3 regions of the Bradyrhizobium sp. CB82 genome follow, and region 3 is predicted to be linked to each of the others. Evidence: riboswitches for the same ligand, from Rfam matches in the RefSeq annotation. Region 3 holds a riboswitch; each other region holds the start of a gene.
What was found. Region 3 has a riboswitch for cobalamin ahead of QA640_RS28160 (TonB-dependent receptor). Riboswitches for the same ligand answer to the same signal wherever they lie in the genome.
Positions count from the first base shown of each region.

Region 1: it holds a riboswitch for cobalamin, as region 3 does, so the genes downstream of both, metE (5-methyltetrahydropteroyltriglutamate--homocysteine S-methyltransferase) here and QA640_RS28160 (TonB-dependent receptor) in region 3, are expected to answer to the same signal.
Region 2: it holds a riboswitch for cobalamin, as region 3 does, so the genes downstream of both, QA640_RS06575 (TonB-dependent receptor) here and QA640_RS28160 (TonB-dependent receptor) in region 3, are expected to answer to the same signal.

Region 1 is NZ_CP121650.1:7,458,255-7,468,414, reverse strand. Features, by position in the region: gene QA640_RS36060 (MFS transporter) at 1-515, shown strand, start outside; gene QA640_RS36055 (avidin/streptavidin family protein) at 973-1,482, opposite strand; gene QA640_RS36050 (hypothetical protein) at 1,699-1,890, opposite strand; gene metE (5-methyltetrahydropteroyltriglutamate--homocysteine S-methyltransferase) at 2,001-4,328, opposite strand; cobalamin riboswitch at 4,435-4,660, opposite strand; gene QA640_RS36040 (TauD/TfdA family dioxygenase) at 5,394-6,323, shown strand; gene QA640_RS36035 (carbohydrate porin) at 7,340-8,791, shown strand; gene QA640_RS36030 (IS256 family transposase) at 8,905-10,160, opposite strand, start outside.
Region 2 is NZ_CP121650.1:1,374,796-1,384,955, forward strand. Features, by position in the region: partial or broken gene QA640_RS06545 (IS66 family transposase) at 1-863, opposite strand, end outside; gene tnpB (IS66 family insertion sequence element accessory protein TnpB) at 914-1,267, opposite strand; gene QA640_RS06555 (transposase) at 1,264-1,713, opposite strand; gene QA640_RS06560 (hypothetical protein) at 2,051-2,275, opposite strand; tRNA gene QA640_RS06565 (tRNA-Ile) at 3,440-3,515, opposite strand; gene QA640_RS06570 (PepSY domain-containing protein) at 3,615-5,135, opposite strand; gene QA640_RS06575 (TonB-dependent receptor) at 5,138-7,414, opposite strand; cobalamin riboswitch at 7,530-7,728, opposite strand; gene QA640_RS06580 (hypothetical protein) at 8,997-9,374, shown strand; gene QA640_RS06585 (LuxR C-terminal-related transcriptional regulator) at 9,434-9,628, shown strand; gene QA640_RS06590 (hypothetical protein) at 9,660-10,085, shown strand.
Region 3 is NZ_CP121650.1:5,764,529-5,774,688, forward strand. Features, by position in the region: gene QA640_RS28140 (LysR family transcriptional regulator) at 326-1,210, opposite strand; gene QA640_RS28145 (ring-cleaving dioxygenase) at 1,340-2,278, shown strand; gene QA640_RS28150 (alpha/beta hydrolase) at 2,278-2,931, shown strand; gene QA640_RS28155 (PepSY domain-containing protein) at 2,956-4,389, opposite strand; gene QA640_RS28160 (TonB-dependent receptor) at 4,401-6,755, opposite strand; cobalamin riboswitch at 6,872-7,071, opposite strand; gene QA640_RS28165 (histidine phosphatase family protein) at 7,148-7,720, shown strand; gene cobT (nicotinate-nucleotide--dimethylbenzimidazole phosphoribosyltransferase) at 7,842-8,900, opposite strand; gene cobF (precorrin-6A synthase (deacetylating)) at 8,936-9,685, opposite strand; gene QA640_RS28180 (energy-coupling factor ABC transporter permease) at 9,731-10,160, opposite strand, start outside.

The DNA.
Region 1 (10,160 bases), 1.7 Mb from region 3:
GGATAGGCATCTGGCTCCCTCTGATCCTAAAGAGCCACAACTTGAACAACATGCAGATTGGTTGGCTCTCGGCCGCGCCTTATTTCTTTGTGACAATAGGCTCGTTGTTCTGGGCGCGCCTTGTCGATTGCAAGGGGCAAAAGATCTACAATCTGGTCGCCGCACTGATGCTTGGCGCCACCGGACTTGCGTTTTCGGTAGTGTTCACCTCGCTCATACCGGCGCTCATATGCATGACGCTTGCGCTGATTGGCACAATTTCGGCGCGGACCGTCCTTTACACGATCCCACAGAGGTTCCTCACTGGGCCCGCTGCCGCTGGAGGCATCGCGTTCATCAATTCGATTGGTGCCTTTGGGGCCTTCATCGGCCCGTACATGGTCGGCTTCCTCAAGGACTGGACGGGATCTTTTGACATTGGCATGATCGGAATGGCAATCATCCTAGTTATTGCAACGGGCGTCGCCTGCAGCCTTAGACTCGTCGTGACATATAACGATGACGCTCCTGTTTAAGCGGAACGCCTAAGTAGATCTCGGGGTAAGGTGATTCGCAACGCGGTGCCGCCGGTAAAGGATCTGCTGAATGGGACCGCACGGGAAACCTAACCTTCTACATCAGTAGGTCATAGCAAGAGGTGGCGTGCCGGCCACGAGCCGAGATCGAGACGTGAGGGCACAAGTTCAGTCTATTTGGTCGCCCCTTTTTTGCCATGGCCGTCAAGGCGCAACTCGATCCTGGCGATTTGCGCAAAACAGACTGATTTTGAAGCTGGGGCCAACGATATGGTCAGCTGGACCCACCTGCAACGAGTAATACCGAGCCTGAACAGCTCAGGGCGTTCGGGCTCGGCAAGACTCGATCTTCGATACCAAATCCGCTTTTGGACTAAAGTGAGCGTCTGGGTAGATTAAGGCGGGGACGAAAGCGCAGCGCGATAACGTTCCTTCCTTTGCGATGTGGCTATTCATGTCACTTGCGAGACTTGGTATTCGAGAGCTTCTCGCCTGCACCGCTCTTGGCCGCCTCGCCGCTAGCGGACGGTAGTTTCGATTTGTCGCCGCTTGCGAAGGTGAAAGTGTCCGCGCCGGCGCTAATGCCGTTCCACGCCACCGGTTCCGCCAGTGAAAGGAGCCAAAGTCCCTGAAATCCAGATGCAGCGTTCAGCTGTCCGGTCCACACGGTTGTCGATCCGCAGCCCACAAAATTCACCGAAAAGCTGATCGCCGCGCCACTATTGGTCTGCGCGAGCCAGCCCGTCATTGTCTGAGGGGCACCTGCATCGCAGCTATTGCTCGCATTGTTCGTGTAGGTGCCGGAAATAGCGCCCGTGTTCGGATTATAATTGTCGACCACCAGCGTTGAGCCGTATTGGTTGGTCCAGGTCCAGATCGGTTGCGCCGCTGCAGGCGCCGCCAGGATGAGTAGGCCGAGGCAGGCTGCGGCGATCCGGTTCGTCAATTTCCATTTCGCTTGAGACATTTCCGACTCCATATCGCTCCATTAGCGGAGCGACCTACTTATAAAACCCGGCATTGACAATTTAAACGAGTATGATGGCGTGATAGCGCTAGCACGTTGAAATGTGATCGACATCCAAATTTCAGCTCTTTTGCCACCGTGGTCCCGTCATATGGACACGAGCAGCCGACTCGTGACCGGGCCGGACATGCTTGAGCGATCGACAGCTCTGCGCCATCATGCGGCGGCGTTGCGCCCCTCATCAGTCTTCATCTCGACCATTTCAGTAACAATTCCCGGCAGCGCATGGTTTTGGCGTTGCACCTCCTCGAACGATCCTCCAGCGATCCCAATCCAGCTCCTCAAGTGCTCAGACCTGAACGGGCAGGTTGTGGTGTGAGAGGAGAGATAGAGAATTTTCGAGTCCATGTTATCCGCGTGCTGCTGCCCCAATGAGCCATTGGGCCGCAATCGCGGGCCCCGTGTACAAAGCCAGCCTCTCCGACGAACACGGCTTTGACCGCCAGATCACCCTGGCATCAGGAAGACTTGCGCAGTTCGCGGGCTGCCGCGACCATGTTGACGAGCGCCGGACGAACTTCGGTCCATTTGCGAGTCTTTAGGCCGCAATCCGGATTGATCCAGAGCTGTGAGTCCGACAGTCGTTGGCGAGCCAGCGCGATGAGAGCCGCTATCTCAGAGGCTTCGGGAACGCGCGGAGAGTGGATGTCATAGACGCCAGGGCCGATGTCGTTCGGGTATTTGAAGGCAGTGAACGCATCGAGCAGCTCCATCCTAGAGCGGGACGTTTCGATCGAGATGACATCTGCGTCCATCGTGGCAATTGCATCGATGATGGCATTGAACTCCGAATAGCACATGTGGGTATGGATCTGCGTTGCATCGGCAACACCGGAGGAGCAGAGGCGGAAGCTTTCAACTGCCCAGTCGAGATAAGATCTCCAATCGGATCGGCGGAGCGGCAAACCTTCGCGTAGCGCGGCCTCATCGATTTGGATCATGGTTGCCCCGGCCTTTTCCAGATCGGCGACCTCGTCACGGATCGCGAGCGCGATCTGACGGCAGGTCTCGCTACGCGGAATATCGTCACGGACAAACGACCAGGTGAGAATTGTCACCGGGCCCGTAAGCATTGCCTTCATCGGCTTTCTGGTCAGCGACTGCGCGTAGCGCCACCACTCGATGGTCATCGGCTTCGGGCGGGAGACATCGCCGAATAGTATCGGCGGACGAACGTAACGGGAGCCGTAGGATTGCACCCAGCCATGCTTAGTGAACGCGAATCCGGAGAGCTGCTCGGCGAAATACTGGACCATATCATTGCGCTCGAACTCGCCGTGGACAAGCACGTCGAGCCCGATGTCTTCCTGCCAAAGGACCGCGCTGGCCGTTTCCTTCTTCAGGAATTGTTCATATTTCGCCTTTGTCAACGTTCCCTTGGCATGCTCGGCGCGGGCGTTGCGTATCTCGCTCGTCTGCGGGAACGACCCGATCGTGGTTGTGGGGAATAACGGCAGGCCGAAACGCTTGCGCTGAACCTCGGCACGTGTCGCAAAAGCACTGTTTCGGCGGCGCATAGCCTCGTCAATCGCCGCCGTTCGCCGGGCGACGGCCGTGTCATGGATTTTCGGCGATGCCTGGCGTGCCCTCGCTGCAAGGTCTGATTCGGAAAGCGCGTCAATGACATTTCCGTCGCCCGCAAGTGCCTTCGCCAAGGTCGTGAGCTCCTCGATCTTCTGGACCGAGAAGGCAAGCCATCTCTTCACGTCCCGATCGAGATCGGTTTCGAGCTTGAGGTCGATTGGGACATGCAAAAGCGAGCAGGAAGGCGCGAGCTGCACGCGCTCCTTGCCGAACTTTGCAATGACGGGCTTGTACCGCTCAACCAGTGCCGACAGGTTGGAACGCCATACGTTGCGGCCGTCGATGACGCCGAGCGAAATCACAAGGTCCGCGCGCGCGCCGTATTCAATCTGGCTCAATTGCTCGGGAGCGCGAACAAGATCGACGTGCAGTCCGGCAACAGGCAGCTTCAGAGCGGTCGCCAAATTGTCGCCGATTGCTCCGAAATAGGTTGCAAGCATGACCTTGATGCCGGGCACCTCCTCGGCGAGACGCCCATAGGCGCGCTGGAGCGCATCCCGCGTGGTTTCGTCGAGATCAAGCACCAGATAGGGCTCATCAAGCTGGACCCACTCGGCTCCACGTTTCGTCAGTTCCTTAAGAACCTCGACATAGACGGGCATGAGGCTATCGAGCAGCGAAATCGGATCAAACGCCGGATCGGCGCTCTTGCCGAGTTTCAAGAAGGTGACTGGCCCCACCAAGACAGGACGCGTCTGATAGCCGAGGGCTTTCGCCTCCTCATATTCCTCGATCGGCTTGCGGGAAGAGAGCTTGAAGGTCTGTCCTTTATGGAATTCTGGCACCATGTAGTGGTAATTGGTATCGAACCACTTAGTCATCTCCTGCGCAGAGGCGCCAAGGCCTTGACGGGCGTGAGCCCAGCTCGCGTCTTCCTTGTCTTGCGAGCCCCGCGCCATGGTGAAATAGGTCTTCAGCGAGACGGGACCGCTCTCCCAGCCATACGCCTCAGGTATGGCGCCGACCGTGACGCTCGTGTCGAGAATCTGGTCATAGAGTGAAAAGTCATTAGACGGGATGATAGTGACGCCCAGCGAATTCTGACGTGCCCAATTGGCGACACGAAGACCGGCCGCAGCTTTCAGGAGCTGCTGGTCGCTGATTTTGCCAGCCCAGTAGCCTTCGAGCGCCAGCTTGAGCTCACGGCGTGGCCCGATACGCGGCATGCCGAGGGTCGCGACAGGAAGTGAGAGAAGAGACATAGCTTTATCCCCATTGTGTGGGGGCAAAGGCCATGGCGGAAACGCAGGCAGGAAGGCCGCCAAAGCGAGGCCTCCTGCTAGGCGTACCACCGGACACCCCGCCCGTGGACGATTATGTTGTCGGGGCAGGTCTCCTGGCTCGCGGGTCATCGCCTGCATCCGGCCTTCCCGAAGCGTTTGCTTCAGTGACGCGTGTGGATACGGGCTCGCCGCTTACAGTTGCGGGGGCAGCGCCGGTATTACTTTAATCCTGAACGGATCGAAAGCGCACCGTCTTCCCTCTTAGCTCCAGATCAAACGAGATCTGGAGAACCTCGACGCCTCCGATTATCTGCAACGGAAGCGGTACGTCAACCCTGAGATGCCAATGGACGCATCGAGCGCCCCGGAGCAATCGTAGTGTCAGGCTCGGGGCGCTTGCATCTGATCGACGAGTTTGGCCGTAATACCGTCGCTTGCGATCGCGCTGTTGTTGGTCACGCGACGCTCGGCTAATGATCATCGAGTAGCCCAGGCCTGGGAAACGCCGCCGCTGTGAAGCCACGCCACACAAAACGCACAGCTCGACAAAGGGTTAAAAACCTCGACAAGCGTTTCCTTATCCCCGATCTTTTCTAGGCGTTGCGCATGGAGAGGAATGGAGTGCTCTTGGGTACTTCCGCTTCGGTGTCACCGCCGCGACTCTTTAGCGCGGCAATTTGGATTGCTTAGACCGCCCCTCTAAGTCGATCACAGAGGCCGCTCTCATTGCCTTATCCAATAAGCACAGATTTCATATTCATTCGGTAGTGGACGAGACATCGATCCCTCAGCGAACTGCGAAGCTCTCGCCCCGGTCAACTACCAATACTGGCAATTGATCGAACTGACGTACTGGTCAATCTTAAATCAAGACCTTCGCGAACGCCGAACTAACCTCCGAGGTCGCGTGAAGAGCTCAAGCAAGGACTCGTCGCTGCACCACGGACTACGTCGGATCCCGCCATGCAGCCCTATTTGGCGTTCGTCAGCTCTGTCGAGTTGAATAATGTGGTCCCGCGGCGCAAAATTGGAGACGCTGGAGTAATGACTGCAACGGTCTTGTCGAACAATGTCCGTCCTCGCGCGGATATCATCAAACGCGCAGCGCGCATCGGCGCAGAAATCCGAAACATTAAGCTGTCGGGCGATTTGCCGGAGCAGACGATCGCCTCGATCAATGAGCTGCTGTTGGAGCACAAGGTTATCTTCTTTCGCGAACAGGGGCACCTTGATGATACGGAGCAGGAGCGCTTTGCCGTTCGTTTCGGAAAACTGGCACGTCATCCGACGCTCGGTGCGATTAACGGAACAGCGTCGATCATCGAGCTTGATTCAGCCCGCGCCGGTAGCCGGGCCGACCTCTGGCACACTGATGGTACCTTCATCGATGCCTACCCCAAGATTGCGGTGCTGCGAGGCATTGTGATGCCACCATTCGGTGGCGATACGGTTTGGTCAAATACCGTCACGGCCTACCTCGACCTGGCTCCGCCGCTCCAACGGCTTGCAGACAAGCTGTGGGCCCTTCACAGTAACGCCTTCGACTACGCAATACTGGCCCGCGCCAGCGAGCTCGACAAAAGGCACTTGGACGAAGTCTTCACTAAAACAATCTATCAGACTGAGCATCCCGTTGTGCGCGTACACCCGGAGACCGGCGAACGCACGCTCGTGCTCGGCGCGCTGGTGCAGAACTTCGTTGGTGTCCCGAAATACGACGGCCAGAAGCTGTTTGATTTGTTTCAGTCTCATATCACTGCGCCCGAAAACACCGTACGTTGGAACTGGAAGGAAGGCGACGTAGCGATCTGGGACAATCGCGCCACACAACATTACGCGGTGAACGACTACGGCGACCGACACCGCCTTGTTCATCGCGCAACCATCGCCGGCGAAATACCGGTCAGCATCGATGGTCGGAGCAGCGTAACACGCGTGACGGCCCCTAAGCAGCCGGCCGCTGAGGTCGCCTAGACGGTCACAAGATTGGCCGCGATCCGGCCGATGGAAACTCTGCCGTTATGCGCTCGATCGCTCCGTGCAGTATTCGGAAGCTTGGTTCGCCATCGCACCTACCATGAACCTGATGCTGCGAGCGCGCAAATCGAAAAGCAGCAACTATTCTTTAGAGGGCATATCGGGTTCAGCAGCTACGCGGTAGCGGTACTAGTAGTCGACCAGCCGCCCGTTTCGCCGATGGATGTCGGTCTTGAACCGCGCCAGAAGGGGCGCACGCTTTTCGAAAAATGCTCTCTCCATGGGGGCAACCATTGCCGTGGTCTCACGATCCGCCTACTCATCCGCAGTGGCCTCGGCAGATGCCGAGCAGTCGCCAGTTCTTCTGAGCCACCATCAGCACATCTTCTTGTCCATCCTACGTGAGCTGCCGTAGTCGTGTCCTCGCCTAGGAGAGGCTTGAGACGGGCGCTAACCTCCTCGGGCACACAATCTCCATTTTCTGGCGAGGATGGCAGAACGCTTGGCCCGTCGCTCTACTTGTAGACGAGCCCCGTGAGGAAAGAGCACAGATTGGTCGCGCGCCCCATCTGACATTAAGTTCGCGAATCGAGAAGCAGCACCCTGCGGCTGATGTCGCCTACCAACCTTAGCAATTGATGCAGTGGCGACCACGTGGCAATCGAGCGGCAGCGAAAAGTCACGCCTCACACGCTAAGGAAGTCGGGATGCAATATAGATCTGCCTACGCCAGCAGGCGTGATGGATCTGCTGTCTCGTCATCTACTGCTGTGAGGCCCACTCCTACAGCGGTCGTTCCCGTCTCATGGAAGCCGCTAGCTAGCTTTCTCGCGCTATCATCGAGGACCAAGCCCTCAAAGGTCTCAGCGCTTCGTGGCCGTCCATCGCTTTCTATCACGGCTAGGGCGCTGCGGACGAAATTTCATGGAGCAAACGCGCGGAGATGGATTACTATCGCACTGTCCATCACTGCGAGTCCCGTCGGGGATACGGCGCTGGCACAAGCTGCCACTGTGCTTAGCCCACAAAGCGGTACTCCTAACGAGGTCACCCAAGGAGAAGTTCAAAAGAAGAACCGTTCGGCTAAGCCCTACCGAAGGTACGGGTGCCAACAAGCAGCGCGTCTCGTCGATAGGGCAGCGCTTGCACAAACGGTCAATGCGTTTGCAGCAAAGCGCGACGGTGCGCCTGTAGTTGCAAAGAATAAAACTCCACAGAAAGCCGGTCCTTTCGCAAAGTTCGAGGACCTACGCGAAAAAGGTATGTGGCTCAATATTCCTGGTCCGGCCGATACAATAGATCAGGATTACGGCGGCGTTAGATCTGCGCTGGGGGAAGTCGGAATCGGCTATGTTGGCGGGACTGTAAACACCTTCGTGGACAATCAGCTACCGAATGCAGCGAAGAGCACCATTCGTGATCAGCTATATGCTGGTCAGAACCCGACATTCAATACCCTGAATTTCATGATCGTGACCTATGATCTCAGCCGATTTGGGATTCCCGATGGTCAGATCATCGTAGGAGCCCAGCAGCAGTACTGGACATGGAAGCCCGGGGGGCCAGATAGAGTTGGGATCAATACGATTGCCTACTATCAAACGTTTTTTGACGGGAAACTCGAGCTCAAAATGGGCTATCTCAGGAACATAAATGAGTTCGTAGGCACGGTGGTCGGAGGAAACGCAGCAGTAAACGTTTTTGGAGCGTCATCCCACATTTTGTACCAAGCAGGCATGAGCAACAATGCCGCGCCGACGCCAGCCTTCAATCTAAAGTACAATTTTGATGACCGGTTCTACAACCGGATTTCAGTACAGCGTTCACTCAGTCCAGACGGTCAATTTGCGCACATTCGCGAAAATCCGACCGGGTTAAACTGGAGCACGACGAACGCGGGCGTTCTCTTGCTCGACGAAGCCGGCTACAAGAACAAAGCTGCTCCAGGTTTACCTGAGACTTGGTTGCGGGTAGGTGCCGGTTTCACCAATAGCAGCTTCACTGACCTGCAGTATCCGAACCAACCGAGATCCGACGGGAATAGCATCTATTACGTGGCAGCGGACAGGCAACTCTGGCAGTCGGATGTCCAAGGCTCACCAGCTCGTGGCATCTATGCAGGATTTTCTGTGATGTACGCGCCGCCCGACTTAAACAGGGTGAGTGAGTATTACGAGCTCCGTCTCTACGCGAAGGGGTTGTTTGACAGCCGTCCAAGTGATCAGATTGCGATTGTTGCCACCAACACTGCGTGGAGCAACGTTGCAGTAGAAGCTGCCGTGGCCAAGGGCCATCTTGTGCATCGCGACAGTACGGCGCTTTCCGCAACCTACACGGCACATCTGTCACCCGGGGTATATTCAAGCTTAGGACTGACATACGTCAATAACCCGACAAGCATCACTTACACACCGCGAACGGGACATGCGTTGAACGTGTTAGTGTCTACGTCGATATTCTTCTAAGCCTTCAAAGATAGGGGGAAATTCACAAGCACGCCAATGCGGATCTTGCAATACTGTCGGGGATGTCCCGATCGGTGTTGAACTACGCCGGGCCTACGTTGCCGGAATGAATGTTACGCGGCCCTCGTGACGTGGGCAACGGGCTTGATCGTCATGCGATCGTGGTGAGCTTGAAGGGCCGCACGCAGAACCGACAATTGCTTATACGCCTTCAATCGTCGGAAGCCCTTGTTGGCCTCGATCATGCCGGCCGCGACCCAGCGCAGGGCCATACCAGCATCCCGCCAGCGTTTGACGTTGCGCGTGACGCGGCGAATGGTGCCCATCATGTTCTCGGCGATGTTGGTACAGGCGAGCGATCGACGAAGCTCCTTCGGCAGCTTCAGCCGGACGACAATCAGGATTTCATCGAGGCCTTCAAGGATGCTGGCCGCTACGCCGGGCCATTGCTGGTCGAGTCGGCGCGCGAGATTGCGGATCAATTTTTCAGCCTTGTCGGCGTCATCGAGCTCCCAGGCCTGGCGCAGCACCCGACGGGTGGCCGCATGATGCTCTTTCGGCAGGCGTTCCATGATGTTGCGCGCCTTGTGGATCTGGCAGCGCTGGATCGCAGCGGCCGAACCGAAGGTGCGGCGGATCGCCTTCGACAACGCCTTCGCGCCGTCGACGATGAACAGTCTTGGCATCGTCGGGTCGAGCCCGCGCGAGACCAGGTTGTCCAGCAGGGCCTGAACCGTTGCGGCGTTCTCGGTCGCCCCTTCCACCAGAGCCAGCGGATGCTTGTTGCCTTCGCCGTCAACCCCGATCGCGGCGACCAGCACGAGATCGTCGCCGAGATGCAGCCCATCGATTTGGACCACCAGAAGGTCGAGCGCGGACAGATCGGCAGCCATGAAGTCGGCCAGCCGCGCCGCCGACAGCGCTACGAACCTCCGCGAGGCCGCCGACTTCGAAACCCCTGATCCGGGCGGTGCCGGCACGTCACCCTCGGGCAGCCGGACAGCGCGGCCGAACCGGCGCGTCGACACATTGATCAGCATCAGGTTCATCGCCCAGCGACCGAGCCAGTCCTCCTGCGCTGCCGTTTCCCAGCTCGGGATCGTGACCTCGCGGCCGTCCACGCCCCGGACCCGCGGGCGCTCGACCTCGATCTTGCCGCCGTGGAAGCCGATCCGGCCCCGCGTTCGGCCCCAACGGTGCGCCTGCCGCCCCGCATCGCGACCGTGGCGCGGCCCGCAGGCCGCCGTGACATCCGCCTCCATCATCGTGCCGAGCGCCTCGATCCCTGCCGCAAGGCAGAACCGATCGAAGCTCGCCCGCACTTCTGCAAACGCTTCGTCCACAGCCCCGGTCGCCGGCGAACCAGCCG
Region 2 (10,160 bases), 4.4 Mb from region 3:
GCGGCCGTCGGCGAACACGTAGGCGACCGCCGGCGGCGAAGGGCCACCCCATGGCCGGTCATCCATGGCATGCGCCCAGAACTGGCAGATGCGAGTGCGATGTCGTCCGGGATCGAGCACCGGCATCGGGGTCTCGTCGCAGAACACGCGCGGCGAGGCCTGGATTGTGCGCAGCTGGAGCTCATAGAGGCTCTTGAGCCACCAGGCCGCACGCTTCACCCAGCCGGCAAGCGTCGACCGGTCAAGATGGACGCCCTGGCCGGCCAAAATCTGCACCTGCCGGTACAGCGGCAAATACCAGGCGAACTTCGAGACCACCACGTGAGTCACGAGCGCGGTCGAGGCCATGCCGCTCTCGATCAGGCGCGGCAACGCCTTCACCTGGACCACGCCATCGGTGCAGCCGCGGCAGCCGTATTTGGGATAGATCGTCCGCAGCACCCGCAGGATCGCCGGGATCACGTCCAGCACCTCGCTGACGTCCTCGCGATCTTGTGGAGCTGGCCCTGGCAGCACGGGCAGGCGGTCGCCTCCGGCTCCAGCACCTGCTCACAGCGCGGCAGGTGCTTGGGCAGCGCGCCGATGTTGCGGCGCGCCTTCTTGCGTGGCTTATCAGACGGCTTCGCCGCAGGCGCATCGTCGTTGGCAGCCGCAGGCGGGGTGGCGCCGGTCTCAAGGTCGTCAAGCTCAAGCGCGAGTTGCTCGGCCACGAGCGTGGCAAGCCGCTCCGAGCGCTTCCCGAAGATCATCTCCTTGAGCGTCTGCATCGCCACGCGCAGCTTCTCGTTCTCGACGTCAAGCGCGAGCACCATCTCGGTCAGAGCAGCCGGATCGGTCGGGAGAGCATCGGGTCGAATCGCCATGATCAGACGATACATCCGTGCGACCCATGCTCCAGCGAAATCCTCACTCCTCAGCCAACAACGGCCGGCTGCTTCACAGGCTTGGGTGAGATACGCGTCCACTCAAGCCCGTCAAGCAGCATCGCAAGCTGCGTCGCGCTCAGATGCACCACACCGTCGCGGATCGGCGGCCAGGTGAAGCCTCCCTCGTGCAGCCACTTCGTTACCTGCACCATGCCGCTGCCGTCCCACGCCAGAAGCTTCACTCTGTCCATGCGCTTGCTGCGGAACACGAAGACGTCGCCGCAATACGGGTTCGCGCGCAGTGCTTCGCTCACCAGCGCCGACAGCGTGTGGACCGACTTGCGAAAGTCGACCGGCTGCGCCGCAAGTACCACCTTGAGGTCGGAGCGTAGTGCAATCACCGGATGCCCCGAAGCGCCGACAGCACCGTTGAAAGTGTCGCCAGCTCCACTCCCGGCTCAACCCGGATGCGCGCCCCACTCAGCTCGATCTCGATCACCCCGCAGGCCTTCGCCGGCGGCGCGGCGATCTCCAAAGGTCTCGTCTGTGCTGGCGAACTGCGCTCGGACTCGCCGGCCGTCTCGCCGTCGCTCTCGGTACCAATTTGGATCGGCACGAAGCTCGACGCCTTGCCGGCGACCACCGCCGCAACCTGGCGTCGCCACACCGTGAGCAGCCCGCGGGAAACGCCATTGCGTCGCGCCACCTCGGAGATGTTCGCACCTTCCTCAAAGCTCTCCGCCGCGATCCGGGCCTTCTCCTCGCCCGTCCATCGTCGCCGCCGGCGCTCCCCGGTGATTACCTCGACGCGACGATAGAAATCGCCTTCCTGCCTGGCATCAAGCATGGCATTTGCCATCGTTCCACCTCCAACGTACCGCTCATGCCAGGCTGTATCGCGCGCAAGCCGAGCGATGGCTAGGTGGGGGCGTCACGCCGGTTACTAATGACAATTCTCTGCTCTCTGCGAGTCAGCTTGTTCCAGAGCGTCAAGTCGGGCATCCTGATGCCTCACACGAATCGCTGCATGACACTTATGAATTAGCCGATCGCCCAGAGGCGAAATCGTGGCAGCGGCCTCAACGCTGTGAGTAGAGGCCAGGTTTTTTGTAGTTGCCCTGCTGTACCGAGATCGCAAGGCGACGATGATGGTCCTGCACGGAGCCGATGGGGCAGGAGCTTTTTCAGTCTTGCCTCGGCCCGAAGTCGTTCGCCAGGAACTGATCTTGTGTCCACTGCCTCAGCGCATCATCGTTGAGTGTCGAGTTGACTAGGGCATTCCAGTTGTTACCTGCCTCTTTCCATTTCGTTTTCCGGTCCGGAAGGTCCCGCAGTAGCCGGAATGCGCTCGTTGCAATCTTGCTTGCCTCTTTACCTTCAGCAGCCTCGCGGATCGCGTCCTTGAACATTTGCTCGGGAAAGATCCACCCGGCGCGCCCGTGAAGCGGTCGGCAAACAGGTATTCGAATGAGGCCCGAAACGTGACGGCAGCTAAAGCATCCTCGTGTTCCGTGCCTGCACTACGCACGTCAAACCATTGCAGCAGCCTCCGAACAGCGGCAGCGGGAGCAAACTGGCGATCACCGAGAGTCAGAGATACGAACATGTACGCGATGTCCGATTGAAGTTCGTTGTCCAGGGACACATACCAATCTTTGATCGCCTGAATAGGTGACATGAAATGATCTCAAGAAGGCCTAGGGAGATAGGGGCGCGCGATCTAGCACTCTTGTTCACGTACTACCACGACTCTCAATGCAGCTTGATGGTCTCGTGAGATCCGCGGCTCACGCACCGCTTCGTCTTTGCTGTGCTGCATCGACGGTGATGCCTCGGCAGCCCGATGCGCCTCGTTTGTCGCTGCAAAGCCACAGGCTCTGAACAGAAAGGGTGTGAAGACGGGGAAGAGTTGGTAAGTCCGACCGAGGCCGACGCCAAGGCACGCGCTGAGGATCTCCTCGAGGACGACCCTGTAGAGCTCTGGGATGGCCCGCGCAGAGTAGCGCGCTTCGAACCGAAGCATTAGCCAAGTGTCTGCAAACTGTCGCTACGGAAGCGCCGAAAGTTATTGCTCGGGACTGGATCGGTAAGGCGCTGGTCGGCCTGCCGCTCCAGCTCTTCTATGAGGGCGGAGAATAGGCCGATATTCGGGCGCCCGTGCGGCTCAGCAAGACGCACCATTTGGAATGCAAACCTCGCGAGAGCGATTTTCAGATCTGAGTCGCTGCGTTGCGAGAAGATTGAAAACTACCATACGCGCGTGAATATATCGGCGCCCTTACAGTTCTGAACCTCGCTCATTTTTCCAGTATGAAGGAGCGGGAAGCCCCTGCGCCATGGCCTCGGCGGAAAACAACAAGCATTGGACGATGAGCAGAAGTCCCAGAAGTCTCTTCATATTGAAGCCCCAAAAGATTCGCTTAAAGATCATGTAATTTGGTGCAACTTGAGGTAACGTTCGCTGCTCTTATCTCACATTCGCCAACGGAATGCGGCGCATATCCGCCAAGTCGCGCTGGATCGCGGCGCAGTCCGAATCTGTCGAGCCCCGCCCCCTCCCCCCCTGAAATTACTGGTGGGCCCGGCAGGATTCGAACCTGCAACCAGACCGTTATGAGCGGCCGGCTCTAACCATTGAGCTACAGGCCCGCTGCAGGCGGCCGCTGAAAGACGGCCGGCAACGGTGCGGGCCTCGTTTACAGGGTGGCCGGCATTCCGGCAATGCCATTGAAAGAAGGTCCGATTGAGTCACGCCTTGGCACATTTCCGCGGAACAGAACAGGCCGACTGACCAGGTGAGTTTCTCGTGTCGCTCCAGCGGAATCGCCGGCGCAGTCGTCGCCAAGCGATGACAATGCCGCTCGTCGAGACGATCGTCCCGATCAGCGATAACAGCACGGTCACGATATCCCAGACCGGGCGAAAGCGCAGCAGCGGTGAAAAATCGAGGCTATGCGGGGCATTGAATAGCCAGCGATACGCGCGCCGACTTTTGTCAATGCGGGCGAGAATGTCGCCATTATGCGGATCGATGTAGAACCAGCTCTCGGCCGCGTCGTCGAAGCCCACACGCAACACCGGCAGGGCGCGTTCGCTGTGGTGGGGATACCAATAGGCATCGAACTGCGCGAGGCGAAGACGCGCGGTCAGCAGAGCGTTTGGCAACAGACGGCCGGCGGCGGCGAAAATCTCCTCATCGGAAAGCGCCATCGCAGCGCCGCTTGCCGGATCGGCCGTGGTCGCGCGGCCATTGCGATCGGTGAGGACCATGAGCGGATGGCCACCGATCCAGACAAAGCGTGTTTCGACCGCCCCCGGCGGCATCGATGGAAGCCTCGCGGCGATCTGCGGCAGGTCGTGCCCGGCATAGCGGACGGCCATGTCCCGGGTCGGACCTCGGGCCGAAAAATACTCGCCCGGATTGAGCGACAACCACCCGCTGAACATCCAGGTCAGGATGAATAGGCCACCAATCAGTCCGGTAATGTGATGCCAGGCCATCCAGCCACGATAGGGGGTGACAGTGCCCCGGGCATAGCGGGGGCGTAACCGCAGCCTCAGAATGCCGATCCAGAAACCGGTCACCGCGACGACCAGGCAAATGCCGGAGATCCAGAGCACCACCTGCCGCCACGTCGCCCCGTCCTGCCGGAGAACCGTGGGATAGATCCAGTGCGGGATCGCGCCGAGCCAATTCCAGATCCGCTCGCGTCGTGTGGTATCCAGCACCAATTCCCCGGTCCGCGTTGAGACGTAGAGCTCGGTTCCATCCTTGTCCCCGAGCGACACCAGAAAAAACGGCCGCAGGGGATCGTAACGCGCGGTGACACTCCACTGATCGCGTTCGGTCGTGCCGATCATCTGCGGATGCGTCGCATTCGGATGATGGCTGGCGATCGCCAGCGCCTGTTCGGGTGCGATACCATCGATCTGGCGACCGTCCGTGGCCGATATCGTTTTGCGCGTGCCGTCCCAAGCGAGCAGCCGATAGACCGGGGCGTCGTCGAGCATGACGAGACGAAAATCACGTGGATAGTGTGCGATACCGACGATCGCCATGGCCTGATCGGGCGCCACGCGCACCTGGTTCCAGGCGATCTCCGGCAGTGCCGCCCATCGCTCGCGGTCGGTGAGCTGCGGGAACGCCACGTACATCATGACGATTCCCGAGGCGAACCACATCGCAAACAACAGGCAAGTCGCAATGCCGATCCAGCGATGGGTGATGTAGAGCCATCGCCGTCCTCGGCCGATCAATGTCCGCTGCATGATCAGAACTTCACATTGATAGACAACTCGGCCGTGCGCGGCATGCCCAGCAACCATTGCCCGGCGTAAGGCGCCGAGGTCGCATAGACAGTGTCGAACAGGTTATAGAGTCGGAAGGCGACGGTGGTGCGCGCATCCGGCTTCCAGCGGATCCCGCCATTGACGACTGCATAGCCGGGACGCCGAAGGGTATTGGCATCGTCCGAAAAAGTTCGGCCCACGATCTGAACGCCGCCATAGACGGACCAGTTGGAGGCGAAGTCCCACGTGACCCAGACGTTCGATACCTGCTCCGGCACATTCCTCGGAATATTGCCTGCGTAGCTCACGATCTTGCCGCTCACCATCTGGCTGAAATTGTCGTATCTCGCCTGCAGCAGCGCCAGATTGGCGTCTATCCGCCAGCCGTCATTCGGGGCAAGACCAATCGAGGCCTCGACCCCGCGCGATGATTGCTGGCCGACCTGCAATGCGACACCGGCAGGATTGCTTGGGTCGGGGACCAGAAGATTGTTCTTGACGATCTGGTAGCCTGCCAGTGTCCATTCGCCGCGACCGCCCCAAAACGATTGCTTGACCCCGACTTCGATTTGTTTGCCGGCGGCGAGCTGGAAGGTCTTTTGCGTCGCCGGTAGCGAAATCAGGTTTGTGACGGGATCGACGGCCGTCGCATACTGCCCGTAGAACGCCAGGTTTGGAATCGGCGTGTACACCGCGCCGGTGCGCCAGCTCGTGCCCGACAGCGCGGTATCGAAACTATTCGCCGGTGTTTTGTAGTCGCTGCGGCCGACCTCCGGCTGGTCGAACCGCACGCCACTCACGAGGGACAGCTTGTCGGTCAGCGACAATCGGTCCTCGGCGAACAGCGCGTATTGATTGACGATTGCCTTGTAGCCAGGAGTGGTCGGCGTCGTCGTGGTCGAAAAATAACCCAGGTCGACGGCATCGAGGCTGACCGAGGATGTCCCGCCATAGGGCGAATTGTTGGTGTGAGTGAAGTCGATCCTGTTGATATCGAAACCGGCGACGAACTCGTTCGCAAGGCCGAGCACATGGCCGCGAAACGTCGCGTCCATCCGGTTGCCGGCCTGCGCTTGGTCGTGAAAAATCTCGATATAGTTGGTCCGCGTGATGAGTTGGGTAGCGGGATTCCACGCATAGCTCTCAACGTCACGCCAGTGCCGATGGCTGGTCAGGTAGTAAAGTGTGTCATGGACCGTAATGCCGTCCGCGACGTCCCATTCGGTCTTGAACTGCGTCCAGTTGTCCTCATAGTGGATCGCGCTGTCGAGCACGTTGTAATTCTTGAATCGCAGCCTGTCGTCGATAGCGCTATTGATCAGGGGGGTCCCGAAGTAGCGCGACGGGCTTCGGTTGCCGTAGTCCTCTGACAGAGTGAACGCGAGATTGTCGGCGGCCTGCACCCGCACCGCTGCAGAGATCGCCAGATTGGACGTCTTGTCACGATCGACCCAGCCGTCCGACATGTTGCCGGTAGCTGTGAGGCGATAGGATATGTTGGGATCGATCGCACCACCGCTATCCACGGCAAGGCGTCGCGCCATGTTGCTGTCGAGTGACGCTTCGGCATCGTTGTAGGTCGTTGTAATCGGCTTCTTCGGGATCACGTTGATGATGCCACCGATGGCGCCCTCGCCGTAGAGCACAGAGGTCGGCCCGCGCATGACCTCGATGCGCTCCGCCGACCAGGTGTCGAACGGAAAGGTCACGGTTCCAGCCCCGACGTAGAGGCGTGTGCCGTCGTACAGTGTCATCACCGAATTGCTGCCGGCGAAACCGCGAGTGCTGAAGGAGAGACCGCCGTTGCCGGGGGCGGGGCTTGCAGTGAAGCCCGCTGCATTCTGGGCCACGGCATCGGTGACGCTATGCTGGCCACGATCCTCGATGGTCTGCGACGTAATTGTCTCGACGCTGGCAGGTGTTTGCAGCGGCGTGAGGCTGAGGCGGCTCGCGCTCGTATTCTGCTCAGTTAACTTGAGCGTCGACGGCGAGCCGTCGGAGCCTGCGACCGTCGGTACTGCGCGAGGCGTTGCCGCCGGCTTTGACTGCGACCGCGACGCCGTGGCGGAACGTTTGCCGTCCGGGCGGCCCGGCCTTGCCGCACGTTCTTGGGGCGGACGGACCACGACCGGCGGCAGGTTTTGAATCGGGTGAACTTGCTGTGCCTTAGCAGTGCAAGTCCCGAACGGCAGAGCTGTAAGAAGGAAGGTGAAAGCAAGCAGGTCGGCGCGCAGCCGCCTCGGCATAATGGGAAACACGAATAGACCTCGGCATGACGTCGGTGGCACGTCACAGCGAACGAGGTCTCACCTGGACGTAGTCGGATCTACGCAAGGTGAAAGCAATGTCTGTACTCCCCGACCGACATTTTCGCGTGTGACCACGGCTGACGGCAGGTCTCCTGGCTCGCGGGTCCTAACCTTCCGTCGCCTTCCCAGGACCGAGTTTCCCAGTGGCCTATGACGAAAGATTCGCCGCTTACAGTTGCGGGGGCAGCCGCGGCATGAGGGAAATCCCCGCACCGCATTCCCTTTTGATCCCCGTGAGGGGAACCGTCGGTTGTCACCGTAGAAGTTGGCGAGGCGCGGAGTCAATCCCTCCCTGAAGCAGAGCATCCTTTAGTTGTTCGCCGAGCAGGTCCACCGAGCGAGATAATAACCGGCGCGAAATGTCCGGGTTGGGCAAAGAGGCGAGTTCGTGGTTAAGGCCGCTATGGATGCAGGCGGAAACTTGCAGCTACAAGCCCAGCCGCGGGCGACTGCGCGACATCGTGCGAGAGTTTGCCGCCGCATCCAGCGCGGTGGAAGGATTTAAGAGCCTTCACCTGCACCAGTACGTCATAGGCTGGCCGCTCGGATTGCGCCGGCGGTGGCCCTTGATATGGCTCCCAACCTTCTTGGATTTCCAGCCGCGCAATTGTTTAAATATGGTTCTGGAATGTGAGGCCAATAGAGCGCGAGGCGCGAAAGCAGGTTTTGGAGGGCAGTAGGCAACCGCAAGAATCCAGGCAAAGCTCAAGCCTGAAACGCCATGCTGTATGCTGTATTGTCCAGCGCGCTTGTTGGGAAGCTCAGAGCGCATCTCGTGCCTTGCCGGCCAAGGTTGATGCTCGGTAGCGCGAAAAGACTGCGCATTGCCTCCATCGCACGCAGAATTTCTGAAATGTAGGCCCAGAAATCGGCGAACTTCGACTTTGAGGGGCGATAATATCGCCCGGGACGGAGGGAAACGAAAGCTGCGGGTCGACTCTGTGGGGGAAGAGACTTGAGGACGAGGCGGAGCGGCCTCTGCACTCAAGAATTTGCCTTAACCGTGGCAACCGATCGCGAAAGAGAGATCCGACAGTTGACGGAGCTGGTCGATCGTGCCGCATTCCCATGTGAGGTGCGATCTTGCTTTCGCATGACGCGCGTTGGTGTCTTAGACGATCTCGCTTGATTTCTTTGAGGCAATGCACCCGGGCCGAACATGATCGAGATGCTCGAAGTTTCCGGGGACCCTCGACGAAACGGTCGAGCGAGACCTTGGGCGCTGAGCGGCGTTTGAGGCTGATAGATGCCGATCTATATAACGGCGATCCTCAAATTGAGTGTCGCTGACTTTCTGCGGAGCAGAAGTGCTTGCTTCCTGCGTGGCCGTGGCCCAACCGCGCCATGATCATACGATCCGTCGTCTATCCGTCTTCTATCTGGATGAGAGAGTATTCCGCGAACATCCCAAATGGGACTGTCCCCAGCGCTGCGTTTCACTAAGAGTTGACACAATATGCCGACATTGGTGTCGCTTTCAGCCATGTGAAGCTTGGCGGAGACGCGCGCCAACTGATTTGTTGGGTCTCAAATGCTCGATGCGCGCCAGGGAAGCGTCCCTATCTACCAGCCGGCGATGACTCCTAAGGAGTACTCGAGCGTCCTCATTGCGCTCGATTTGATAAATCACCCCGCAATTTTGCTCGATCGAGACGGCTCAGTGTTGGCTGTGAGCGGTAAGGCCTCAAAGGTCTTTGACAGTGAGTTCTCCGTGCGTGGGCGCCGGATCTATGTGGCAGACTGTCAATCGCGAATGAAACTGGACGCGCTGCTGGATCGCGCCCGGCTGGTCTCGGAGAAGCAAGTGCCCTCAGTTTCACATCTCGCAGTCAATCGTGCCAGTCGTCGACCGATCGTGATGGAAGCTATCCTGCGAAGTTCTGGATCCAGCAGCCTGCTTGTGACGTGAGCGTTGTTCTTCTCCTGACGGACTTGGATGAAATGCCGGTCATTTCACAAGGGTCGCTCATGGAAGTCTTCGGCTTGACTCCTGTTCAAGCGCAACTGGCATCGTTGTTGGCAAAGGGAAGGTCGCTGGAGGAAATCGCTCGCGAGATGAACATCTCTCCAGGAACAGCCAGGAACCACCTTAAGGCTGTGTTTCTACGGACCGCGACCAGGCGCCAGGGCGAGTTGGTCTCGCTGTTATCTCGGCTGCGATAAATGATGGCTCTGAATCAGGCCACGATAGGCATTGCTGACCTACCGATTATGTCTGCGCGGCGCCGATGGCTGTTCCGATCCATGCACCAATTTATCAATTTCTTTGCTGCGGGCGTTTCTTCTGACCATCTTTGGGGCCATGAACAAGTCGATTGATCGGGAGAAGCCTGCCCGAGGGACGACGAGTCACACGAAGGGCGTGGTGGCTAACCTTGCGTGGGCTGGCTCCCGTCCGACAAAGTCAAATTTCGATGCCGCGTCGCTGACGCTCATTGTATTGTTCAGCGCAGCTGGCCGCTCATCCGCATTGTCAGCGACCTCGTTCCCAGTGCGGCTGGAATTTGGCACCAAGCGCCAACGGCGGCCTTGGTGCAAGCAAGTATGTGCGTCGATTGCCGCGCCGACGGCGATGATCCTCGGGTGTGAGTTCTTGATTGCGGTTGACGTCGCGAGATGAACGCGATCATCGCGCTGATGATCAAGTCATTGAATTCCCTAGCACATTCGCGATTGTGGCACCTTTAGGCGCCAA
Region 3 (10,160 bases):
GGCCATCCATCCCCGATCTTCCGGTGAGTAGACGAACCATTCAGTACGCTCGGCTATGCCTTCGTATAGCTGGCGAAGCGAAACGAATTCAGTAAGTTAGTGGCATGAGCAACGAAACCATATCACTCGTCTTCCCGGCGCTCGGCGTTACGATGCTGATGGCCGCGATCGTCCTGCTCGCCGGCGTGTAGCCCGCCTCAAGGGGCGCCCCTTTGGAGGTGCCGAGCGGGAGAACGTCAACACTCGTTAAGCAAACGTTAGCGCACGGCCGCCGCTCTGCTACGAGCCATCACCTGCTGCGTTGCATCGAAACCCGTCCGGCGTATCAGCTCTCGAACCGTTCCACCAGAAAATCGATGAACAGACGCACCTTGAGTGCGAGATGGCGTGTCGGCGGATAGAGCGCGTATAGCGCCAGCGGCGGCGCATGATAGTCATCGAGACAGGTCCGCAGCCGCCCCGTCTGCAATGCATCCTCGCCGATGAAGACAGGAAGCAAGGCGATTCCCCGCCCAGCCACCGCGGCATCGCGCAGTACTTCGGCATTGTTGACGCAGAGCGTCCAGGCCGGCTGGATCCAGTGGTCGCCGTTCTTGCCCGACAGCTTCCACTGGTTGCCGGTGGAGAGGAATCCGTAAGTGAGGCAGTTGTGATCACGCAAATCGTTGGGGTGCGACGGCACGCCATGCCCCTGGAAGTAATCCGGTGAGGCGCAGATCACACGGGCGATCGGCACGATCTTGCGCGCGATCAGACTCGAGGATTCCAGATCGGCAATGCGCAACGTGACATCGAGACCGTCCTGGAGCGGATCGACATTCTCGTCGCTCAGCACGAGCTGGATCCGAAGCTCGGGATAGCGCTGCATGAACTCGGCGATCGCCGGCCCGAGCCGCAGCGTGCCGAACGACATCGGCGCATTGACCCGCAGCAATCCGCGCGGTGCCGCCTGCGATTGGGTGACGGCCTGATCCGCCGCCTCGAGCTCGCCGATGATGCCGAGCACGCGCTCGAAATAGGCCTGGCCGTTTTCGGTCGGGCTGACGCGGCGCGTGGTGCGATTCAACAGCTGCACGCCGAGTTCGTCCTCGAGCTCACCGACATATTTGCTGACCGCGGACCGCGACAGCCGCAGCGCCCGGCCCGCTTCGGAAAAGCTGCCGAGCTCGACCACCTTCGCGAAGGCCCGCAGGCTTGCCAGCTTGTCCATTTCAGCACCCGTCCAATTGTCTCCAATTCATAGACAGTGATGCCATGAAAGGCCAGATTGTCTTTAGAATTGGGCAGAACGATATTCCGGCATGACGAGCCCACAGGCTCATATGCAATGGAGACAATCATGGCCGGCCTTCATCACGTCACCGCAATCTCCGGTAACCCGCTGAGGAATTTGAAGTTCTACAGGGAGCTCCTAGGCCTGCGGCTGGTCAAGAAGACCGTGAATTTCGACGATCCCGGCACCTATCACCTCTATTATGGCGACGAGAGCGGCACGCCCGGCACCATCCTCACCTTCTTCCCCTGGGAGCACGCGGCACCGGGCCGGGGCGGCGTCGGCCAGACCCAGCAGACCGCCTTCCGCGTGCCGGCGCGCTCGATCGGCTACTGGACTCATCGCTTCATCGAGAAGGGTGTTGCCCACGAGGCGCTGGAGAAGCGCTTTGGCGAGAGCGTGCTGTCCTTCACCGATCCCGACGGCATGAGCCTCGCTTTGGTCGGAGTGCCCGGTGCCGAGAATGAGCCCGCCTGGAGCAATAATGACGTCCCGGCCGAGCATGCGATCCGCGGCTTTCACGGCGTGACGCTGCTGCTCGATGATGCCGGCAGGACGGGCGCCATCCTGACGGATGTGCTCGGCTTCGAGGCCGCCGGCCGCGAAGGTTCGATCAGCCGCTACCGTTCGCCGAACGCAGTCGGCGGCGTCGTCGACATCTACGAGGCCAAGGGCTTCCTGCCCGGACGCATGGGTCGCGGCTCCGTGCACCATATCGCGTTCCGTGCCGCCGACGATGCGACCGAAGCGGCGATGGCGCGTAAGCTCGTGAGCGAGCACGGCATGCAGCCGACCGAGCAGAAGGACCGCAACTATTTCCGCTCGATCTACTTCCGCGAGCCCGGCGGCATCCTGTTCGAGATCGCGACCGACACTCCCGGCTTTGCCGTGGACGAGCCGCTCGCAACGCTGGGCGAGGCGTTGAAGCTGCCGTCCTTCCTGGAGCCGCACCGCAAGGACATCGAAGGCGTGCTGGCCCCGCTGGACGATGCAGAGGCCGCGTGATGAGCAAGCTGTCTTTCATCCACCGCTTCGAGAAGGGCACGCGGCGCGATCTCGCGCCGCTGCTGCTCCTGCACGGCACCGGCGGCGACGAGAACGACCTGATCCCGCTCGGCCGCATGGTCGCCCCCGACCGCGCGCTGCTGTCGGTGCGTGGCCAGGTGCTGGAAGGCGGCGCGCCGCGCTTCTTCCGGCGTCTTGCCGAGGGCGTGTTCGACGAGGCCGACGTGGTGCGCCGCGCGCATGAGCTCGCCGACTTCATCGATGCCGCGCGCAAGGAGTACGGGATCTCAGCACCAGTGGCGCTCGGCTATTCCAATGGCGCCAACATCGCGGCTGCCATGCTGCTGCTTCGGCCGCAAGCCTTGGGCGGCGCCGTGCTGCTGCGCGCGATGGCGCCCTTGGCAAAGCCTCCGCAGGCCGACCTTGCGGCCAAGTCGGTGCTGCTGCTCTCCGGCCAGCATGATCCGATCGTTCCGCCCGGCAATGTCGAGGGCCTTGCCAAGACGCTCGCCGCATCGGGCGCGCGAGTGGAGGGCCGCGTCTTGCCGGTTGGCCATCAACTCTCCCAACTTGACGTCAATCTGGCGCGCGAGTGGCTGGCGGAGCAGGCGTTGACTGGAGACTCGCATCGCAATCAGACCGCGGATGCCTGAGGCTGAGCGCGAGGCAAAATGCGACTAGGCGCCGATTGTCATCCGCAGTCGGCGCCAGCCGATGACGATGCCGGTGAGCGAGAACAATAAGCCTAGTGCACACAGGCCGACGATCGAGGCGCGGCGCACGTACGGATGCTCCATCAGGATCGGAAAATCCAGCGTATGGAGCGCGCTGTACAGCCAGCGATAGGCGCGGCGCGACCGATCCAGTCGTTGCAGCACCACCCCGTTCGACCCGTCGACGTCGAACCAGACGTCGCCGCATCTCGTGCGATAGACGGGACCACTCGGTACCGCAGATGATGCCGGGTAGTCATCGTCTGCATGAACGAGCGATGGAAGACCGCACCCGGTCCCAAGGCGCTCCGTCAATCCGGCGATATCGCTTGGGCTCAGAAATGCCGACGGGTCATCCGATGCGACGTCCCCTGCCCTGAACAGGATCTGCTGGTCGAGACCGACGCGATCGCGTCGATAGGATCTCCCATTGAAGGCGAACCATTCGACCTCGCGAGCGGACGGCGCGATCGGCGGCCAGTTCACCGCTGCCAGCGTGCGCCAGTCAGGCACGGCAGCGGCGACGTCCGCCTCGGCCTGCGTCAACTGTCCGCGCGAGAACAGGCGTCCATGGTCCATGGATAGCCAGCCGCTGAAGATCCAGGTCACGACAAAAGTCGTCGCCAGCAATCCGAGGACGTGATGCAGGGCATGCCAGTGGCGATAGGGCGAGCGCATTCGTCCTTTGCGAACCCTGATCCGCACGATGCCCAGCGCCGCGCCAAGCACGGCTGCGATCGATGCGAGCAGCGAGAGGCTCCAGACCACCCCGTCCCACAGCGACCAGTTGCGCCTCAGCACCGTCGGATAGATCCAATGCACGACGCTACCGACGAGATTCCACCCGCGCTCGCGCCGCGTCGTATCCAGGACGATCTCGCCTGTGACCGACGACACGTAGAGCTCCGTCCCATCAGCGTCGGCGAGTCCCACGCGGAACAGCGGCCGATGCCGATCGAAGCCGTTCGGCACGCTCCATTGATCGTGCTCGGCAAGCATAACGACTGACGCGCGGGCAACATCAAACCCGCGCCGGCGCGCATGATCGGTCGCGATGGCAAGTGCAACCTCAGGCGATGTCACGGCGGCGTCAGTACCATCCGTTGTACGGATCGCACGCGACCGCGAAGGCCCCACGACGACGTAGACGGGACCGTCGCTCCGCCGGATCAGCCGCACGCGCGCGGCGTCGGATAGTCCGCTCGCCGCGACGGCGTCCGACGGACCGATCGCCTCACGTGCTGGTGCCAACGACGCGAGACCTGCAAAACGTTCGGCCTCGCCGAGCGAGGGAAACGGAACGAAGTGCATCACGATCCCGCTTGCGAACCACATCGCAAACAGGAGGCAGAACGCAATCCCGAGCCAGCGGTGCAGCAGGATCATCGCGCCCATCATGCTATAGCGCCTCACCATTTGAATGCGGCGGAGATTTCGTAGGTGCGCGGAGCGCCCAGCAGGACCTGATCGGGATAGAACGGATCGCCCCAGATCGCATAGCGCTTGTCGGTGATGTTGCGCACGCGGAACGTCAGGCGCGTCTGCTCGACGGCGGAGAACACCGACTTCGGGACATCGACGAAGGCGTAGACGTCCGCGATCGTGTAGGCGTTCAGAGTCACGGTGTTCGCATCGGTATTGTAGCGATCGCCGACGTGACGTCCGACGACACCGAGCTCCACCGGCCAGGGCGTGAACAACCGGTAGGATGCGCCGGCATTGGCGACGATGCGCGGCACGTTCGGCGGCGTATTGCCGGAGAACGAACCGCCGGCGAAGTTGTAGTCGGCATAGCGCGCATCGACGTAGGCGATATTGCCCCACAACCGGATGGCGTCCGTCACGCGCACGGCACCAGCGAGCTCCACGCCCTTGGACTCCTGCCGCCCGGCGATGTTGAGCTGCATGCCCCCGGCGGCCGCGTAGACGTTCTTGCGCAGGATGTCATAGGCCGAGAACGACCACTCTGCCCGGTTGTCCCAGAAAAGGTGCTTGACGCCGGTCTCGTAGGTGCGCGAGGTCGTCAGGTCGAGCGGTTGGGTGGGCGCGAGCAGGAAGATGTTGTTGGCCGAGACATCGGCGCCGGTCGCGTACTGGCTATAAAGGGTCAGGCCCGGCACGGCTTCCCAGGTGTAGCCGATGCGGCCGGTCACCGGCGCCCAGGATTTCGAGAAGGGGAAGTTTGGCTTCTCCACGCCATTCACGTCAGTCGAATTGCGGTCGAGCCCGATATGCTCGACGCGAAGCCCGCCGATCAGCGCGACGTTTCGCGCGATCTTCAGCCTGTCCTCGAACGACAGCGCCTCGTTGTCGATCCGCGCCGTCTGCTGCTGCGTCGTCAGCAGGCCGTAATAACCGCGCGCAGGATCGACAAGCGTGACGAGATCGTGCGGGAAATTGGCCGCGCCCGGCCGGACGAAATCGAGATCGCTCGCGGCGAAGGTCGTCACCAGGCGATTGTCGAAACCTGCAACAGTCGCATCCCAGGTCAGATCGGTGATGTTGCCGGCGAGACGCTGGCTGTGCACCACATAGAAGCGCTCGCGATCGACCAGGTTCGAATTGGCGTTGAACGCCTCGACCTCGTTGTTGAACCAACTGCGTTCCGCGCCATAGCCATAGGCCTGGCTCTTCAGGGTCAGGCCGGGCGCGAGCTTGAGCTCGAAGCCGCCGCGCAGCCACACCTCCTGCGCCACATTGCGATTATCGAGCACATTGTAGTTGGTGTTGAAGGTGCGGTCGTCGATCGTGACGGGGCCAAGATTCGACCCATTGTAGTTCGAGACGTAGCTGCCGGAGACGATGCCGATCGTCGCGTGCGACCCGCTATAGGCGATCGGCACCAGCGGCACGCCCCAATAGGCCTTGGAGCGGTCTTCCCGGTATTCGATCGCACCCCAGAGCTTGAGACTATCCGAGACGCGGTAGTTGAGCTGGCTCGACACGTCGAGCGTCTTGGTGCTGGCGTCATCGGCGAAGCCGTTGAGCGAGGAGCGGCTGACGTCGAACCGGTAGTCGAGGCCCTGCACATCGGTGCTGCCGCCGGAGCCGTAATAGCTGCGGATCGAGTTCAGCGAGTCGTACGAAAATAATGCCTCGTTCTGGACCGGCCCGGTGTGCGGCTGCTTGGTCACTAAATTGATCGAGCCGCCGGCGGCCCCCTCGCCCGACATCAGCGAGGCTGGGCCCTTCAGGAACTCCACGGCCTCAAGATTGGCCGTGTCCATGATGCGCGACGTCATGTTCTGCGGACCAATCTTGATGCCGTTGTAGAGGGTATTGATCTGGCTGTTGATGAAGCCGCGCATCGAGAAGGCCGAGGGCTCCGCCGGATTGCCACCGGCGGTCACGCCGACCGCGCCTTGGGCCACGTCCGAAACGGTCCGATAACCCTGCTCGCGGATCGTTTCGGCCGAGATCACCTCGACAGTCGCGGGCACCTCACGCGCGGTCAGCCCCAGGCGCGAGGCGCTTGCGGCTACCGCATTGCTGTTGAGCGGCGTCTGGCCCGCGATTTGCGCGACCGGCTTCTGTGCCGTCGCGACCGCTGCTGCTCTCTTCGGTGCCGCACGGCGGGCCCCCCGTCCATCACGGATGCTAGCCGGCTTGCGGTTCTGATCGACCTGCGGGGTGACCTCGATAGGCGGCAATTGTTCGCGAGCCGCTTGCGCCAAGGCTGCGGGGATATCGACGAAGACAAATGACGTAAGGATGCTGGACGCGAGCAAAAATTCGCGCGGGCAGCCAGCACGGGCGGAAGACATGGTTTCGGACCTCGGTATGACGTCAGTGGCACGTCACAGCGAACCAAGTCTCAACCCTCAGCGCGCTTGCGCCTCAAGCAAAGCCAAATGTCTGTACTCCCCGACCGACATATTCGCGTGTGACCACGGCTGACGGCAGGTCTCCTGGCTCGCGGGTCGTGACCTCTTCGCCGCCTTCCCGGGACCGAGAGCCCAGTGGCTTGTGACGAAGGATTCTCCGCTTACAGTTGCGGGGGCAGCTGCGGCATTGGGAAAATCCCCGCACCGCATTCCCTTTTCATCCCCGGATGGGGAAACCGTCACGAGCATCTAGGATTAAGTCCGGGACGGAGTCAATGTGAAGTGGTGCGGCGTTTTTGTCGCAGCGGTGCAAACGTCTTTGGAGATGTTGAATGGAAGGGGACGCCTTCCTCTGGCTGGTCAGGCATGCGGTCGTCGACGGCGTCTCGGGGACGATCCACGCCGCAGATGCACCGGCCGATCTCAGCGACCGGATGCGATTGGACGCGCTGCGGCGGCATTTGCCGCGACGCGCGGCGAGCTACGCGAGCCCGGCCCGACGGACCGTCGGCACCGCGCGCGCGCTCGGGCTTGATCCGATCCTCGTGCCCGCCTTCAGCGAGCAGGATTTTGGCGAATGGACCGGGCGGCGTCACGATGATCTCGCCGCCGCGGGTGGAGACGCCTACGCCGAATTCTGGGCCGATCCGGCGGGCTCCAAGCCCCCGGGCGGCGAAAGCTTTGAAGATCAAATCGCCAGAACCCGTGAAGGCCTTCATCGTATCGAAGGAGGATCAGCGATCCTCGTCGTCCATTCCGGCACCATCCGCGCTGCGCTGTGCGTCGCGCTCGACCTCGCACCACAGGCGGCCTTGCGCTTTGCGATTGATCCGCTCTCCCTCACCCGCGTCGACCGGCTGGCGAATGGCTGGCGCGTCGTCTCAGTCAATCAGACGATCGCTTGAGTTGCAAAGCATGAAGCTGTGAAGCGGTTTCCCCTCGCGATAAACGCGGAGCGTTTGCGCGGAGATCATGCGCAAACAACAACCTGAAACGCGATGACGATTCATCCAATCTCATCGCGTTTTAGGCCGGGCGATCCGGAACATTGGCCTGCGCAAACGTCGCCATGCCATTGTGCAGGGCGCAGGCGAGCCGCACCAGCGGCAGCGCGATCGCCGCGCCCGATCCCTCTCCGAGCCTGAGATCGAGGCTGACCAGCGGCTGAACGTTGAGGGCGCGAAGCACAAGACGATGGCCCTGCTCCGCCGACTGATGCGACGGCAGCAGGAACGGCTGACATGACGGATTGAGGCGCGCGGCCGCCAGCGCGGCGACCGACACGATGAAGCCGTCGATCAAGGTCGGAATGCGCCGCTGCGCAGCCGCGATGATCGCCCCGCAGATCGCAGCGATTTCGAGGCCGCCGACCGTGCGGAGCGTTTGCTCGGGCGATGTGCCGGCTTTCGTCAGGCCATGCCGGGCGAGCGCTTCGTCGATCACGCGCGCCTTGCGCGCGCGACCCGCAGCATCGACACCGGTGCCGCTGCCTGCGATTTCGTCGGCGCTCACGCCGAGCAGGCTCGCCGCGATCGCCGCCGAGGTCGTGGTGTTGCCGATGCCCATCTCGCCGAGAATCAGAAGATCAGGTTGTTCGACCGCCGCACGTGCGACTGCACGCCGTCCACAGTCGAACGCAAAAGCCAGCTCCGCCGGTTCCAGCGCAGCCTCCACACTGAAATCGCGCGTGCCGCAGCGCGGCTTGTCCGCGACGATCCCCGGCACCGGCGACTGCGCCAGCGAGCCGGCATCGACGACCTCGAGACTTGAGCCCAATTCACGCGCGAGGACCGCGATCGCAGCGCCGCCCGCGGCGAAATTCGACATCATCGCGATCGTGACTTCCTGGGGATAGGCGGACACGCCCTGGGCGACGATGCCGTGATCGCCGGCAAAGACGATGATCGGCACGCGCGCGGCGCGCGGCTGCTCCGTCTCTTGCAGGCCCGCGAGATCGATCGCGACCTGCTCGAGCCGGCCGAGCGCGCCTGTCGGCTTGGTCAGTTGCGCCTGCCGCGCCATCGCCGCCTCGCGGTGCGCGGCAGAGATACCCGGGCATTTCTCGTAGACCCAATTGGGGAGCATGTCGTCCTGCCTCCGTTCATGCGACAGCGCTGGTGTCACGTACTGCGTTTGAGAATGTAGCTGTCCATGATCCAGCCGTGCCGTTCGCGCGCCTCGCGCCGTACCGCGACGATGCGTGGGCCGATCTCGGCCAATGCACCCGACATGACGATCTGATCGGGCATGCCGAGATAGGCGCCCCACCAGATCTGCAGCCCTTCCGGATCGAGTGACTGAAACGCCGTGCCGCCATCGAGCATCACCACCACGGTGTCGACGCGGTCGGGCCAGCCGCCCTCGCGCAGTCGCCGCCCTGTCGTCACCAAGAAAGGCTCGCCGATATCGTTCAGCGGCAGCGCATGCGCCGCGCACAGCGCCTGGATCGAGGTGATGCCAGGAATGACCTCGATCGCGGGCAAAGGATCAAGCCGCCGCGCGATCCTCAAAGACGAGTCATAGAGCGACGGGTCGCCCCAGATCAGCAGCGCAACGCGGCCATCATGTCCGAGATGGCTCGAGATCGCCCGCGACCACGTCGCGGCGACCGCATCATGCCAGTCATCGACCCCCTTGCGGTAATCAGCCTCGCCGGCGTCACGCACCGGCAAGTCGAACTCCGCGATACGTGTCTGCTTGTTGGTGAGCAAATCAGCGCAAATCGTCCGCCGTAGTTCGGCAAGATCGGACTTCTGCGTTCCTTTGCGCGGGATCAAAACGAGATCGGCCGCGTTGATGGCACGGATCGCTGCGAGCGTGAGCTGCTCGGGATCGCCGCAACCGATGCCTATCAGGGAAAGCGTGACCATCACGAGTGTGAAGGGCGACCATGACGGCCGCCCTTCAAATCATCCCTACGCTGCGTCGTGCAGGCGCGGGGTGACGAGACCGGGCGCGGTGACGCCACGCAGCGACTTTGCCAGCGCCAGCACCGCGAGATCGGCGAGCGGCTCGATCACGATCACCAGCGCATAGGACGCGGCAAAGGTTGCGATGTTGGCAAGGTTCGCAGCGCCAAAGCCCGCGCCATAGATCGCCCAGAACGCAACCCAGGCGATGATGCCGGACTGATACGCCGTCGAGAGCGCCAGCGCCTGGCGATACTGCAGGTCGACATAGGCGGTGTTGCGAGGAATGATGCGGGTAGCGAGCGCTTGGATGGCGAACAGCGGCACCAGCAGCGTGGTGACGTTCATGCCATATTGCGGTAGGTCGGTCGGCACGAAGAACAGGCCTTGCAGCAAGAGGCCGAGCGCGAGACCAAAGGCCGCCGGTGCCGCGCCG